DNA from 2 places in the Paenibacillus sp. J22R3 genome. Region 2 is predicted to be linked to the other one. Evidence: a T-box and tRNA genes for the amino acid it is inferred to sense, from the RefSeq annotation. Region 2 holds a T-box; the other holds one or more tRNA genes.
What was found. A T-box is a leader RNA that pairs with one kind of tRNA and senses whether it is charged. The one in region 2 lies ahead of gltX (glutamate--tRNA ligase), so its partner is inferred to be a tRNA-Glu.

Region 1 (8,126 bases), on a different contig from region 2:
ATGCTGCCATTTGCCCCAGAAGCCTTCACCCAGTGATATTTCTTTCCAATTCACTTGTGTTAATTTGCTCATTGTAGACTCTAATCTCCTCTGACTCCATGTCGTATGTGGTGGTCGAACCTCCCCTGATTCTTCGACATGGAATAGATTAACACCTTCTACAAAATCAAATTTAATTGAACCAAAAGAAGACAGCCTTCGAAACGATTCGATGGCTGTCTTCACTAGACTGTACTATAGTAGTACAAGTTTCCCTCACAATTCAGGTACTCCGTTACAAGCTGCTCTCGCATCTGCTCAATGAAATAAATCGGATCTGCAATATAAACCGTGCCGGAAGCTGCTGTTTCGTTAATCCTGAACTGGATCTGCTCCATCACCTGTTCAGGGATATAATACGCTCCGCCGTCACAAACCTTCGCTCTAACCCAACAAATGCTGCAAGCCTGGGACTTACGCTGCTGCAGCTCCGCTATTGCTTTAAAGTTGCGTGTATCCAGATAATAATCAATTAGTGCCTCATTCATAACTATTGATGCAGCATCCTGCTGAATAAAGATTTTGCTGCCGATGGGCAGATCTTCCTTCATTACGTATCCCTCGTATCGTATCTATTATGGTTGGTCTTCCACACTATTCCATATGAACTACCTTAATACCATATATATCACAAAATTTAGGATGTTGGTACTATTTTAATACAACTTGTCTCCAACCAGTATACAAAAAAGCGCATCGATACACTATCGATGCGCGTTGTGTGTTACATATAAATTTCGATTACATTCTGATCTGTTCGTAATCCGTTAAGAAGCGTCTCACGGTTAATCCGTACGCCGCCCTGACGGTAACGGTTCGCTGTCGGCTGCAATGAAGCCTCCACTCCGTTAAGGGTTACTCGGCGCTCAGCACTGCCGCCATCCAGATGATAGACGAAACGGATCGGCTGATCCAGCAAACGGAACTCAAACTGCAAACCGTTCAGATGTTTCGGCAGCACAGGGTCAATGACAAGATCGCCGCCTTCTTGGCGAATGCCCAGACAGTTTGAGATGAGCTGATTCATGTAGATTCCAGGGCCGCTGGAGTACACTCTCCATCCGCCCTTCACTTGAACCTTGCCTTGTCTTAACTCATCGAATCGCTCCTGTGCCTCATAACGGTCGCCAAATTTTCCGTCGGAGCTGCTGAAGTAGGCGTTGCTTTGACGAATGTCAGCATTTGGCACGACATCGCGCAAACCAACCGGATTAATCATCTGCAGCCCTTTCCATGCTTCATCTCTGAATCCAAGCTTGGCCATCGCTTCGACAAACCGGATATGCGCATGCACATATTGCAAGCCGATTTCCCGTCCGAAGTTGGACGCTTGCTCTGCACGCTTGAAGCGCGTGCTAACGCCTCCGTTATAGGCAGCCGGTTTGTTCATAAGGCGAACGCCATCCGGGAAATACAACTTTTCCTTAATGATGTCGTAATGAGCATAGGCTTGCTCTTTGGTGAGCAGCTGGCCGATCATACTTCTGGTCATCGGCAGCAGACGATACTGGATGCCTGTCTCGTTCTCATCCGGGTGAATCATCAGCTTCACCTGTTCCGGATTCTCCATGTATAAGAAGCCCGGAATTGTGCCGGTTGGCAGCATATATCGGTTGAAGTCGGCTTGAATGCCCGCAGCCAGTACACTAAGCTCATCTGACAAGTCCTTGTTGTAATCAGCAAGTGCAGCAGCTAACTGCTTCATTACTTGATAGGTCAAGGATACGGTCCAGCTGCTGACCAGATACTTCTTGAGCTGCGCGTTAGCCGGCTGCAGCGTATCGTCCCAATCACCGTCACCGTAGGAGGACAAATTCGTGCCATGCAGGAAATGCGCTTTAATATAATCGATTTCTTTGAGCACATGCCCGAGCAGCGAATCCGTCTGCTCCGTAAACGCAAACGTATGCCGATCCGTATACGGAATCTGTTCTTCCAGAATGCTGTAGTCTTTGGTGACATTCAAATAATCGCCGATGACCTTCAGCGGCCATACAATAATGTCTCCGTGGCTTTCCTCTGATTGCACCTTGATGTACTTGTCATACATAAACCACTGCGGCCAGTTGCCTGTATCCTCATATTGATGCGCGAATACAGTCTGCAGGATCGTACGAACAACATCATACTTCTGTGTGGCCATGAAATATTCAACCGGCCCCTGACAGACGTCACGCGAGCCCCAAGCAGCCCCGCCATATTGTTCAAGACCATGCGGTGTAGAGAAATGAACGAGCATGTTGTGGGTATACCACCAAGCGAGCGTGTTCACCTTCTCCAGCTCGTCAGATACGGCTCCATCTAAGGAAAGTTCAAAGCCATTCATCACTCTATAGTAGAAATCACGGTAACGAGCTGCTTCCTCTTCTGAATTGCGTGTAACAAAAGGCAGCTCTTCCCCGTTCAAAAGTCCCTGAATCGTTAAGCTCCAATTAGCGGCTGCTGCAACGCTTAACACAACTAATGAAGCATCGCCGGGCTGGACATGCTCCGCCAGCAGTCGTTCATCGCCGATGCTCATCGAAGCGCCTGCGAGCTTCATGCGGTAGCATAGATCCGGATAAACGGAGCGGCTATATGAACGATCATCCGCGCGGAATGTAACTACATCGCCTTCTTGCTCCATGCGGAAAGGCACTTCGTATTCGTTATTATCCATCGTTACCTGGTTCGTTACCAAATAACGATACGATTTGCCGTTTTCGGAAACGACCTGCAGCTGCACCTCCGGCGTATCCAGAGTCGTAAAGCTCGACACGACGATCTGATCCTCCGGCAATTTATAAACCCACTTGGCATAGTTGAATCCAATCTCGTAGGCGGATGGCAGTGCCAGCAGACGATAGCTTCCTTCGAGCTCGACATAGATGCGTTGACCGGATGTCTTCATCATATTGAGCGCGTTGCGCGCATTGGACATCATTTTGTTAAACGACGTGTTGCCTACTACAATATGCGAATTGAAGATACCATACATGAATGAGGTCGTTGCCAGAACCTGCTCGTTCATCCGATCGTTATTGCCTGTCATCATAATATGGCCATGCGGACGTTCTACGCGAAGCTCTTTGTCCTTAAGGACAACATGCTCGTGCGTAGGCGTAAAGAAGGACAACAATGTCTCTCCATCCCACTCTTCCTGTTGACGCGATGGGTAACGCTGCTCAATCTCGGCTTCGGTCAGTGATGCTGACTGAAGCGGCTGTCCGACAGTCGAATGAAGCGAAACCTTCTCTACCTCTTGAACAGCGTCCAGCGGCGACTGTGAATCTGCCCATGCCCAAGCTTCCGCAATCTCATCACCAAATTCAAGCGCAGCAACTGCATCGGCATGATTGTCCTCATATAGGCCATAGAATACGACGCGTGCTGAGCCATCCAGTTGTATCCGTTCCGATTGCAGTGCCGCATAAGCAAACTCATATTGGTAGACCTGGTTCGCTAATGATGCCTGCATAAGGCCTGCTGCCTCATTGGTTTCTTTGTACGACAATCCGAACAGCTGGAATCCATCTGTGGAGTAGCCGATTGCGCCTGTCAGCGCCCCCTGCTGCAAATACGGGAATTTCCCTTGCTGGGGTTGGTTCTGTCTGGAGCAAATGACGAAGCCTTTGCTCGTGTCTTCAAATACCGAATGACCGATATACTGCGATACATAAGCTTCATTAGATCGAACAGCGCCTCGATTGGCAATGCCGATATCTTGTCCATATACAACATCCGCTTGAATGCCGTCACCGGTTAAGGCAATATCCCAGAACCAGATGCCGCGATCCGATAACCGGAAAATGACCTTGTAGGAAACGCCCTTCGCAGAGCCCTCCCACACGGCAGCATGCTCGGAATACGCAAAGCGGCTTTGAGATTGGACGCCTAACAGCGGAAGAACTTCCGCAATCGTCCCATCTTCGGCGAATAGTCTTAGATACACATTGTTAAACGATCCGTCGATGGCATTGGAGAGTACTTGATTGATCAGTACATCCCCGTGAGAGGCCTGATACAAGTCTCCGCTGTTCAAAAAAGTAAACTGCAGGCCTCCCCCGCTTAATGAGATTCTGGAAAGGGATTTGCTCGTTTCGACTGAGTTGTTCACGTTAGTCCACTCTCATTTCCATTTTATTCGTTTGTTTTGGTGAAACGTATCACCAATTCTATAATACCATGTTCGGCACCATTCTCGCATGATGGAATTTACAAAAAAAGGGGAAGTGACGACGAAAAGTCACTTCCCCTTTGCCTGTTCTATTCGTTCTTCATTTATCCTCGTTCTCAAGCAGCTCATAAAATTGTGCCACACGATTAAACACGCCATCCGGTAATATATCATAAACCGAGCTTTGATACGTAGATAACCAACGTACGCCATACGTACGAAGCCCGGCTGCCTTACCGGCGAGAATGTCTGCATTACTATCCCCGACAAATATGGCACTCGATTTATCTACAGCCAATATGTGCAGCGCTTTATGTATACCCTCAGGGTCCGGTTTCGGTTTGTTGACGTCATCGCCTGTAATCGTGACATCAAAAAGTCGTTGTAATTGTAACGACTCGGATGAAATTTCAAACGCACGTCTGCTTTTCCCGGTGATGACGCCGATTTTCACACCTTGCTCCTTCAGAAAATGAAGTAAATCTACCAGTTCCTGTTCATTAGGAAAGTTATGATCATGACCCTTCTCATATAACGTGTAATAATCCTCAATAGCCTGTAAGACTGAAGCTTTATTTGTGAAGTTCTCACCTATAATGCCTTCCTCTGTCGGACCGAACATGGTAACAAGCTCATCGTTTGTAACCTCTCGATGATCATGCTGTTTAAACACGGTTCTAAAGGCACTAAACGATAATGGCAATGTGTCGGCGAGCGTTCCATCAAAATCAAATAAGACCGCTTGAATGGACATAACGAGAACTCCTCCTTGTTAGATAAAGGGAATCCTATCCATCATATCAGATTCAGATGATGCCTAAACGGCAAAAAACCTGAAGTCCCTTATGAATCAAGGAATTTCAGGTTTTTCTGAGGTATGCGGTCGGAGGGATTTGAACCCTCACGCCTTGTGAGCGCCACCCCCTCAAGATGGTGTGTCTGCCGTTCCACCACGACCGCGAAGTGATATGTGATTATCCATATCGAATGAGGTAAAAGTGAGCCATGTAGGACTCGAACCTACGACACCCTGATTAAAAGTCAGGTGCTCTACCAACTGAGCTAATGGCTCATAAATGGTGACCCGTAGGGGACTCGAACCCCTGTTACCTCCGTGAAAGGGAGGTGTCTTAACCACTTGACCAACGGGCCTAATCTTCATCGTTTTTCGACAAGCTTTTCAAACGACAAGTGTTATTATATCTAAACCATAAAGCAATAGCAAGCATTTTTTTCAATTCATTTCACAACTTATATTTTACATTTATACCCATAATAATACAGCGCTTCGCACATCGATACGTTCCCCTAAAAACCTACTAACTATTCCATATTAGCTTGTTTTTCTTCCGCAGATCTGAGTACACTAGTAGTAATAAAGGAGGAGAAACAAATTGACCACCACTAGCACTACTGCGAATATGGAAATCGGAATTAGCACTTTCTTAGAAGCAACCAATGATCTTACAACCGGTAAAGCCGTTAACCATGCGGAGAGATTGCGGCATGCGGTTGAAGAAATCGTTCTCGCCGATCAGGTAGGACTTGATGTCTATGGAGTCGGGGAGCATCATCGCTCGGATTATGCCGGCTCCGCGCCAGCTATTGTACTTGCTGCTGCAGCTGCTATGACGAAACGCATTCGACTCACAAGCGCGGTGACCGTTCTGTCCTCTGATGATCCGGTCCGTGTCTATCAATCCTTCTCAACCCTAGACGGCATTTCGAACGGGCGTGCGGAAATTATGGCCGGCCGTGGTTCGTTTATAGAGTCCTTCCCGCTCTTCGGTTATGATCTACACGATTATGATGAATTGTTTGAAGAGAAGCTGGAGCTGCTGCTCGCAATTCGCGACTCAGAGAAAGTAAGCTGGCGCGGCGGCCATCGGCCGGCCTTCCAAAATCTCGGCGTCTATCCACGCTCGGTCCAGCAACCGCTGCCGGTATGGATTGCGAGCGGCGGAAATCCGGAATCCGCGGTCAGAGCCGGTATGCTCGGACTGCCAATTGCGTTTGCGATTATCGGCGGCATGCCTGAGAGCTTCGCTCCATTAGTCAAACTCTACAAAGAAGCAGCAGCTCGCGCGGGTCATGATCCGGCAACCTTGCAAATCGCGACACATTCGCATGGCTTCGTCAGCGATACAACGGAACAAGCTGCTGATGCCTTCTTCCTCCCCACCCAAGCCCAAATGAACGTCATTGGGCGCGAGCGTGGTTGGACCCAGCCTTACAGCCGCGCCACTTTCGATGCAGCTCGCAGCCTGCGCGGCGCTCTCTATGTAGGCGATCCCGAATATGTCGCAGAGAAAATCATTCTACTGCGCAAGAACTTAGGCGTGACGCGTTTCTTCCTTCATGTGAACGTCGGCACAATGCCTCATCATGAAACACTTCGCGCTATTGAGCTGCTTGGCACCAAGGTAGCGCCAATCGTGCGCAAGGAACTTGCTCGACTGGAAGGATAAAAGAAGAGCGTGCCTCTTCTCGCAAGTGACTTCTGCGAGAATGAGCACGCTCTTTATTCTTCCATGATGCGATAAGGTTCTAATACGACCTCGCCATCTGCAATAGAATGCACATGGGATATAGTCGTGACGGCATCCAGATTCAAAGCTCCATACAGATGCGGGAATAGTTGGTTCATTTCATACAAGTCTTCACATATAAGCTCGGCTTCAGCTGCCGTTTCATCAATCTCAAGTAGAAGTAAATCATCAATATCTTGAAACAACATATTGGCCAGCAGATTAATTTGTTCCCGTGTGCAGCAGTGAATGAAGCCGTCAGATGCGATAGTCTCCGGTTCATATTTATTTAGTTCTCTAGCTGCAATCCATTCCTGCTTTTGTATAAAATGATAAATCATCTCGTACTCTCCTTCATATCATTATCTAAACAGAAGAAAAACCCTTGAATAATCAAGGGTTCATCTAGGGAATGCGGTCGGAGGGATTTGAACCCTCACGCCTTGTGAGCGCCACCCCCTCAAGATGGTGTGTCTGCCGTTCCACCACGACCGCGAAGTGATATGTAATTGTCCATATCGAGAATGAAGATGGTGACCCGTAGGGGACTCGAACCCCTGTTACCTCCGTGAAAGGGAGGTGTCTTAACCACTTGACCAACGGGCCTTTTGTTGCAGCTCCCTCTCGCTGCTAACGAGATCGGAGAATTGAATGTCCACTAAATAAGTGCGTTCATTCATAGGAAATGGCGGAGAGAGAGGGATTCGAACCCTCGCACCGCTTGCGCAGTCTAACCCCTTAGCAGAGGGTCCCCTTGAGCCACTTGGGTATCTCCCCAAAAGAAATGGCTCCCCGAACAGGACTCGAACCTGTGACAACTCGATTAACAGTCGAGTGCTCTACCAACTGAGCTATCAGGGAATAGTAATGAGTGACAAGAAATAATGTATCATGTCTGAGAATCGAAGTCAAGCCTATAAAGCAACAAAATCCCCCGGCATTTTCCGCATGCATAGCGGCGCGGATCGGTCTTTCTTTTGCGCAAATACTCGGTCCCGCAGCTGCGACAAACAAGCTTAAATCGATAGGGTTCCTGCTTGCGTTTTACCCCTTCAGGCAGAGATTTGCAGAATCGCGTCCCGCCTACTTTGGCGAGCAGCTGCTTGAAATCCGCATCCCGGTGCTGGTATCCCCGCTTCAATATATGCAAATGATAATGGCATAGCTCATGCTTGATGATTTTCTCGGTTTCCTCTTCCCCATAATTGGCCAGTTGATGAGGGCTGATCTCGATATTGTGCGACTTCGTAAAATAGCGCCCTCCCGTAGACTTCAATCTTCCGTTGAAGGTTGCCTGGTGCCTGAAAGGAATTCCGAAATCGTGCAGAGAAACCCGTTCGACCCATTCTTGTAGCTGATTATCCTGCATTTGATGTACTCCCTTGAATTTGTAACCTCAATAT
Region 2 (8,126 bases):
TAGTTATGAAGCTTCCAAGAGTAGTGACGAAAAATTCCATTTTTAAGTATACCAGTTCAGCATTTTCACTAATAGTACTGAAAAAAAGTTCATCTAGTTACTCTGATGTAAGGAATGCTTGGTTTTCGTGAACAGTTGCCGAAGGTGATAGCCGCAGCAAGACCATGATGGTTTAATCCGTCAAGGTAACCCCAGCCGTTTTCGGCGGAACCGATCATCCATCCTCCTTCAGGGAGCGGTCGATTGCGCCTGATCATTTTTGCTCTCTTCCTTACTCAGGCTGCCTATTTCCTCGTGGTGATTCAGCTAACGTCGCTGCGCAAGAAGTGGTATCCATAAAATAAAAAACCGCGTAGTTGAACGCGGCTTCTCATGCATATATTTTTTGTTTCGGTTTGGAACGCAATTTACTTTCGGCAGATGAAGATCAGTTCACGGTGGTCTGCTGTAGCTGGTTCATCGCTGAAATCTCCATAGATTTGTATGTCGCTGAAGCCAGCACGCTCAAGCATCAACACCAACTCGTTCTTCGTATAGTCATCCAACCTCTGCGTTTGAACTTCCTCCTTAATAAGGACACCATCGCGCCACAGCCGGAGTCGCATCTGTCGGGTGGCGACGTTCTCCAAAGGATCTGTATCGAGTGACCGGGCAGCCATTTCCAGCTCCGTTCCGTCGGCCAGAAGTTGGCGTTCACTGGATGCGGGCCATCCCTTGGGTTCAGCATGCCTGTACTCAGGCAACCTCGCCAGCCAAGCGGGCGGATCGTTCCATCGCACCGTATAGTTGAAAGCGAATGTGCCGCCTGAACGTAGATGCTCATGGCAGCGCTGCATGGCCTGCATAGTCAGACGATGCTGTCCACCAAGACCAATCACCCCGCAAGCAAATATCGTCCTATAACGCTGCGGCAAATCCAATTCGTGCATGGCCTGCGCATAGAGCCGGGGTGAAAGGCCTTGCTTTGCTGCTCGCTCCTGACAGACTGCGAGCATATCCTCAGAGTAGTCGCAGCCATCCACATCCAGACCATCCTGCAAAAAGAGGAGCAATAAGCGTCCACTGCCGCAGCCCAGATCAAGCGCCGGTAGTCCGGACGTCTCGATCAGCTTCTTGTAGTACTCCCCTTCCGGACCTGCTTCCGTGGCATTCGCCCACGATTGTGCGACAAGGCCATAGTGCCATATTTGGGGTCGTTGCATATTTTGATGACCTCCCTGATAGTAGGTGAAATCATTAGCCACAACAGAACTGCCAGTATAGGGTTGATGTAGTCACATCGATCACCCGCTCTCATAGGAATGATTTTACAATAACACGATTTCCTGATTCTTCCAATAGTTGATGTCAGGTAATAAATGATTGTAGTCATTCTGTACTGACGCTACTCGTCTTGCCTGTTATAGACGCAATCCGCATGCGCCTAGTACGCTTTGATAGCTACGATAATCGAACCGATCATCACGACAATGCCGCCGACCTTGCTCGTGAAATAATAGAAGTCGCTCGGCTCGGGGTTCTCGTACATGAGCCGCTGCGGAGATAGACGGAACATTAAATCCTGGAAGGCTTGGTACCGGAAGCTGCACCAGCCAAAGATCAACAGGCCGAGGGCAAGAAACAGAAACCCTGGCATGCCTCGTTTGACATGGTAATCGGGGTAAGCCGCGCTTACGAGCGCCGACGGCGGAAAATCTTCTTCCCCTTCCTGCTTGATCCGCTCGCCGTTTGCGAACGCCTGTATAACCATGACGATATTGCCTTTGTCATCGTAGCTCAAGAGAAAGCCGTTATTATCCTCGACGCTCACCCGGTAGCTCCGGAGAACTGCTTCAGGCGATCCCGTACCCGGCTTTCCCCCATGACGTGCATCATGTCGTACAGATCCGGCGTCATCGTCCGGCCCGACAGGGCAACACGTACGACCATCGCGACGTCGCCGACATGTCCCGGATATGCCTCCGGATTTTTCTTATATGTCTTGGCATCCTTGGCGAAGCCAAGCTGCTCGCCGATCGCCTTCACTTTGCCGAACCAAGCATCCCGGTCGTCTCCCAGATCAAGCGATTGCTCGTATTCGCGAATGATCTGCTGCGCCAGCTCTAGCGATACATCCGCCGGCAGTGCCTCGAAGCCAGCTTCGACCGAACGGTTGTAGAACTCGTCGTAGAAGTAAGCGTACAGGTCGTTCACTTCGGACCACTTTGAAATGTCCTTGCGCGGCTTCTCCGCCACTCGTCCGATATTGAAGATAGCGAATGCATAGTCGCGATTGGCACTCAGTGTCGCAGCCAGCTCCTCATCGAACGAAGCAGCCCATTCCGATGCTTGCGCATAGACTTCGTCCGCGCTGTACCGTGAAATGACGTCCTTGCTTATATCGTTAAGCTTGTTCATATCGAACAGCGCACCACTGACGTTCATTTTGTTCACGTCGATCGCAAAATCCGTATACGGAGCTTCCGGATGGCTCATCCGCCACTCCTCGTAGTTCGAATTGATAAGCGTCATGAAATACTCGGCGATGGCTTTGCTCGGATACCCTTCCGTCTGGTAAAAGATCGCGGTCGCGTCCCGGTCCTTCCGCTTGCTGAACTTACGCTTCGAGGCGCCGTCCATTTTCATGATCGGAGCCAGATGGCCGTATTCCGGCCTGCGGAAGCCCAAAATCTCGAACAGCTGAATATGCACGGGTACGGAAGCCAGCCAATCGTCGCCACGAATGACGTGAGTCGTGCCCATCAGAGTATCGTCCACCGCATGCGCAAAATGATAAGTTGGTATGCCGTCTGATTTCATGATGACGATGTCCTGATCGTTTTCCGGCATTTCAATTTCACCTTTGATCAAGTCGTCATACTTGATTCTACTCCCCGGCAAACCGGGCGACTTCAACCGAATGACGAACGGCCTGCCCTTCTCGAGCTTCAACAGAGCTTGCTCAGGCGTCCAATTTCGGTGAACAGCCCATTCTCCGTAGTAGCCCGGAGTCAAATGAGCTGCTTGCTGCTTGTCACGAATCGCCTGAACTTCATCCGCATCGCAGAAGCAGGGGTAAGCAAGTCCTCTGCGAATCAAATCCTTGATAAAAACATGATAGAGGCTTACTCGCTCACTTTGCCTGTAAGGTCCGTAGATGCCGACTTCTTCACCGGAAACAGTCGGCCCTTCATCCGTGTAAATGCCGCAGTAGCCGAGAGACCGAATGATGTCTTCCATGCTGCCTTCGACTTCTCGCTTCTTGTCGGTATCTTCGATCCGCAAGTAGAAGACGCCGCCGCTTTGATGCGCCATCCGTTCGGAGATTTGCGTTGCGTAGAGTCCCCCGATCGTCATAAAGCCCGTCGGGCTAGGAGCGAACCGAGTCACTTGAGCGCCCTCCGGCAAATCTCTTTTGGGATAGCTGTCCAGAACTTCTTGGGGGAGCCGCGTCACTCCCGGAAACAAACGATCTGCCAACTCAGCTTGATTCATCGTAGATTCATTCCTTCCCTATGGGCTTGTAAGCAATCAAAAAAGCCTTCCGTCCTCGGTTAAAGGACGAAAGGCTCAGCTTCCGTGGTACCACCTTAATTGGGGCAATCGCCCCTCTCAACGAAACCGCGCTTTAGCGGCTTCTCTTCTGTAACGGGAAGACCCGCCGGACCTACTCCCTCTTTCGGCCCGATGCTCCAAGGCTTCTTTCGCCAAGTTCGAATGCCCGTTTCCACCGCTCCGGGCTCTCTGCGATTCGAGTGCTTGCCTACTCATCCTTTTCATCGCTCGTATGAATATCCAATAATTATCATTAACGGTATCACAAGGGATTATACAGCGTCAAGGGATTCCAGCGGATCGAAAAAGGGCGGATACTAAGCTGAACAGTATTGACAGGAAAAAACCGGAATGATAGTATTTTCTACTAATCATACCTATTTAATATGAATTAATTCACTAGGAGGTCTTTTCTCATGTCCATTCGAACTTCCGTACGCAACAGGGTTCTCCTAACAGCTGCTCTATCAGCCACTTTGCTGGCATACGCCCAGTCTCCCGCCTTCGCATCCCCTGTAGCGACTGTGAATTCCACTACAGCCATCACAATCGATTCGGTCTCGGCGAAAGAGATTTCTTCCGCGGAATACGCTGCATTCCTGAAGGACAAATTCAGTCTAACGCTCTCCGAGAACGTGAGTCGCGGCGAGTTCTTCGCCGATGTGGTCCGTTTGCTGCAGCTATCCCCTGCGGACAAGCCAGTGACCTTTAATGACTTGAACACATCGAGTCCTTACTACAATGCTGCCGCGGCGCTGTATCAGAACGGGCTGCTGTCGTCGGATATTACGAATGCATCTGCGCCACTTAAAGCCGTCAACGCCGTGCAGCTCGCGCTTCGCTTGGCCGGGTTTAAGGAACTAGCATACACGTATTCCGAAGCGAAAGCGGAGAAAGTGATTGCTAAGCTTCCGATCAAGTTGTCCTCACTCAACAAGCAAACGAAGCAGGAACTAGCCGCGGCAATCGATACGGGCCTGTTGCCTGCCTCCTATTTCAACCAGCTCGCTCCTAACGCACCTGTCACTTCGGACTTGGCGAACCTGCTGATTGGCAAGACGCTCGTCTTCAAGGGACAATATAAGCATTACCTTGGCTATGTAGGCGACGCTGACATCTATACCAAGCTTTCGGATGCGTATAATGGATCGGTCATCATTAAAGACGACCAGCTGCAGAAAATCGTCGATGTTGCGCTGGAGCAGGGATTGGTTACGGGCTACAACCTGAAAGACAGCCATTACGAGTCCAATTTCATCGAATCTTTGACGTTGATCTATGGCCACTCTGATCTCCAACACGCTCTCCAGTTGATCGGGTTGCTGCGAAGCGAGGGCATCGAAGCCAAGGTACAATTCGAACCGAAAACCTCAGCCTTCGTCTATCTGAAAGAATGGGGCGAGCCCGGCGTTTCTGACCAATACGAAGTTCGTAAAATTTCGAACGGCAATTACATCGAATACGCAAAGGAATACGATATCGCCTTTGAATTCGAGAATGCCGCCGACAAGAAGCGCTTTAACGCAATCATCAGCGCCTATGCTAAGAAAAACGAAGAAAATCAACTTGGACTTCTTGTAAGCTCATGGTGGCAGCCGCTGTACTACTCGCTGACGCCATTGGCCGACTATAAGGAAATCACGAATAATAAAATTCAGCTTGGCCGGTATTACGCGCAGTCCTTCTCACTGAAGGAGCAGTCCAAGGCCATCGTCGACGGATTCAAGCACGTAGATCCATCTGTCGACGTTCAAAGTTACAATTTCTGGACCGATATTCCGTTCTACAATTATTTGAATGGCGAACCACTCTAATAGTCCAGAATGTCGTCGAAATCGACAGGCCACCGATTAATCATCGGTGGCCTGTTCTTCGTTTATCGTCCAAACGCCCACGCCACCATCAATGGGAACTCTTCTCGCCACATCACATCGTCATGTGACGCGATCCGCTCTCTCATTTCCACGTCTGCACCGGCCACGCGCAGAGCAGCCGCCCACCTTGTCGCATTATTAAGGAAAAACTGCTCTAGCGTGCCGGCGACAAGGTACACACGAGGAATCGAACCCGGCATTACGTCAGGTGGTTGGTAACCCCCGCCCGGCGAGGCGCAGAATATCGCACCGAAAATCTCGGGATGCCGAAGACCGATGGCGAGCGATAGCTCACCGCCTGCAGATACACCGAACACCGCGGTGCTTTCGGTGGTTAGCGTGACTCCGAAACGTGACTTGACCCATCGGTAGACATCCTCGACGAAGAACTTCTCGTGAGCTGAGAATCGTTCCGGGCTAAAGCCCGGAGAATATTCATGGAGCCGCAGCGTCTCATCGGTCAGTCGGTGCACGCCGATAATCATCGTGGACGGAGCGACGGACTCCTCGAGAATTCCGCCCCACTGCGAGATCAACTGACCGTCACCGGCAAAAACGAATGCCTGAGGAGGGTCCGGAGGGACATACACCGTAACTTGCCGACCACCGTCGTACTCGAACGTCTCGGTGACGAATTTTCCTGCGATGAGTGACATTGCCGCTAGCCTCCTCTCATTGATATCTCTAACTATCAATTCGCGAAGTACTTGAACTATCCTGTCTGTTCAGCTTCCCATCTTGCGATTTCTTCACGGACTCGCGGCGCTACTTCAGTTCCAAGCAGTTCAATTGCCCGCATCACTTCATCGTGCGGCATCGTGCCTACAGGCATGTGCAGCATAAAACGCGAGAAGCCTAATTTCTTATGCATGTAGATGATTTTGTTGGCTACGGTTTCGGGATCGCCTACGTAGAGACCGCCTTCCAACGTTCGTTCAGCGTCGAATTGCGAGCGGGTGTAATCGCCCCAACGGCGCTCTTTGCCAAATAGATTGAACGATGCTTGAGTCGGCGGGAAATATCGGTCTACCGCGAGCTGTGTGTTCTCAGCTACGAAGCCGAGGGAATGTACCGCTACGGGAAGCTTGGATGCGTCATGTCCGGCTTGAGCTGCTGCCTTCTTATAGAGCTGCACAATCGGTGCGAATCGCAGTGGACTGCCGCCAATAATCGCAAGCACGAGCGGCAATCCTAGCGTACCCGCGCGTATGGCCGATTCCGGATTGCCCCCGCTGCCGATCCAGATGGGCAGTTGATCCTGTACAGGTCGTGGATAAATACCGAGATCTTTGAACGCTGGCCGATGCCCTCCTCTCCAAGTCACCTTCTCCGATTCTCTAATTTTCAATAAGAGCTCGAGCTTCTCTTCGAATAGGGTCTCATAATCGTTCAAATCAAAGCCGAATAAAGGAAAAGCATCGACCATGGACCCTCTTCCTACGATAATTTCCGCACGACCATTGGATATGCCGTCTATCGTAGCAAACTCCTGAAATACACGCACGGGATCAGCGGCGGAGAGCACCGTAACCGAACTGGTCAGGCGGATGTTCTCCGTCTTGGAAGCGCCTGCCGCCAGTATGATGGCGGAAGCCGAATCTCCGAATTCCTTTCGATGATGTTCGCCAACTCCGAATATGTCCAGCCCGACCTTATCGGCCAAGACGATTTCTTCCACGACCTCACGCAACCGTTCCGCGTGCGTTATAGTCTTCCCTGTACGAACATCCGGTGTTGTTTCTACAAACGTATCCATGCCGATTTCAATTTTCATTTATATTGCCTCCTATTACATCTATAGTACTCTAATTTTATTTATCCTATAAATAGATAATATAATTATATGATATAAACTGTCAACGATCATATCTTCCTTCGCATCCACATCGTTCCAGACGATCTGTTCAAAATTCCACACAATAAATGAGCTAACAAAAAAAGCCCACGTTTAACGTGGACTTCATTCGGACAATGTTCTTGTCTTCCGACAACTGCTCCAATAAAGTGATTACATCGGTTGAATGGGATTGCCCTTCAAGATGTCTTCCACTTCTTGGTAGCCATCAAGGTAGGCAAAGTTATATCGCGCTGGGAGTGCGAACACGTATTTGTCATTGCGAGTTAGTTCGCTTGGTCCCATAGGCGCTGCGCCGATGAACAATTTCTCCTGCTGAAGCTCGTTCCATTGATCGATCGTAAAGACATAAATAGGGATGTCCTGTCTAGGCTTGTCAGCTGTCCATTCAGGATGGCGGATGGCTATGGATGCGCCGCTTGCTACGACCTTACCGTCTGATGCATCATGACCTTTCCAATTGTCCGTTACGATCGTGTATCCTTTCCAACTGTCCGGCAGCGTGAAACGGAATCCGTATTGGGTATTCTCATAGACGGTTTGTTCAACTTGATTCGTTTGTGCAACGACAGGTTTTACCTGTGATACGACCGGTGCTGCCTGCTCTGCATGATTCGCTCTGTTTGCGGACACTATAGCCGGTACGGATACTGCGACAACAGCCACCAGCAGTGCTGCGGCTACCTTGTTTTTCTTTTTCATGTTCATTTCCTCCTCAAAATCTTTCGTTTATTGTGAACTAAATTCACTACCGTGAGCAGTATGTAAGACGAAAACGCTCACGACTTTGTAAATCTTATAAGGTCTCGGTGTCGTCATAGGTTTAAACATGGGTACGTAATAATATATTTTTTGGATACTTG

Region 1: it encodes a tRNA-Glu, which carries the amino acid that the T-box ahead of gltX (glutamate--tRNA ligase) is inferred to sense. The anticodon was not compared.

The regions. Positions count from the first base shown of each region.
Region 1 covers NZ_JBWDNS010000003.1:317,488-325,613, forward strand. The annotation lists gene AC0YN4_RS16215 (glycoside hydrolase family 127 protein) at 1-72, opposite strand, end outside; gene AC0YN4_RS16220 (hypothetical protein) at 225-590, opposite strand; gene AC0YN4_RS16225 (GH36-type glycosyl hydrolase domain-containing protein) at 764-4,135, opposite strand; gene AC0YN4_RS16230 (HAD family hydrolase) at 4,296-4,949, opposite strand; tRNA gene AC0YN4_RS16235 (tRNA-Leu) at 5,074-5,155, opposite strand; tRNA gene AC0YN4_RS16240 (tRNA-Lys) at 5,195-5,267, opposite strand; tRNA gene AC0YN4_RS16245 (tRNA-Glu) at 5,273-5,347, opposite strand; gene AC0YN4_RS16250 (LLM class flavin-dependent oxidoreductase) at 5,617-6,663, shown strand; gene AC0YN4_RS16255 (DUF952 domain-containing protein) at 6,717-7,064, opposite strand; tRNA gene AC0YN4_RS16260 (tRNA-Leu) at 7,137-7,218, opposite strand; tRNA gene AC0YN4_RS16265 (tRNA-Glu) at 7,255-7,329, opposite strand; tRNA gene AC0YN4_RS16270 (tRNA-Ser) at 7,410-7,500, opposite strand; tRNA gene AC0YN4_RS16275 (tRNA-Asn) at 7,509-7,584, opposite strand; gene AC0YN4_RS16280 (SprT family protein) at 7,613-8,092, opposite strand.
Region 2 covers NZ_JBWDNS010000001.1:627,464-635,589, reverse strand. The annotation lists gene AC0YN4_RS02870 (class I SAM-dependent DNA methyltransferase) at 408-1,202, opposite strand; gene AC0YN4_RS02865 (DUF6199 family natural product biosynthesis protein) at 1,424-1,810, opposite strand; gene gltX (glutamate--tRNA ligase) at 1,807-3,474, opposite strand; T-box leader at 3,534-3,768, opposite strand; gene AC0YN4_RS02855 (hypothetical protein) at 3,951-5,348, shown strand; gene AC0YN4_RS02850 (alpha/beta hydrolase) at 5,411-6,064, opposite strand; gene AC0YN4_RS02845 (LLM class flavin-dependent oxidoreductase) at 6,121-7,176, opposite strand; gene AC0YN4_RS02840 (hypothetical protein) at 7,417-7,965, opposite strand.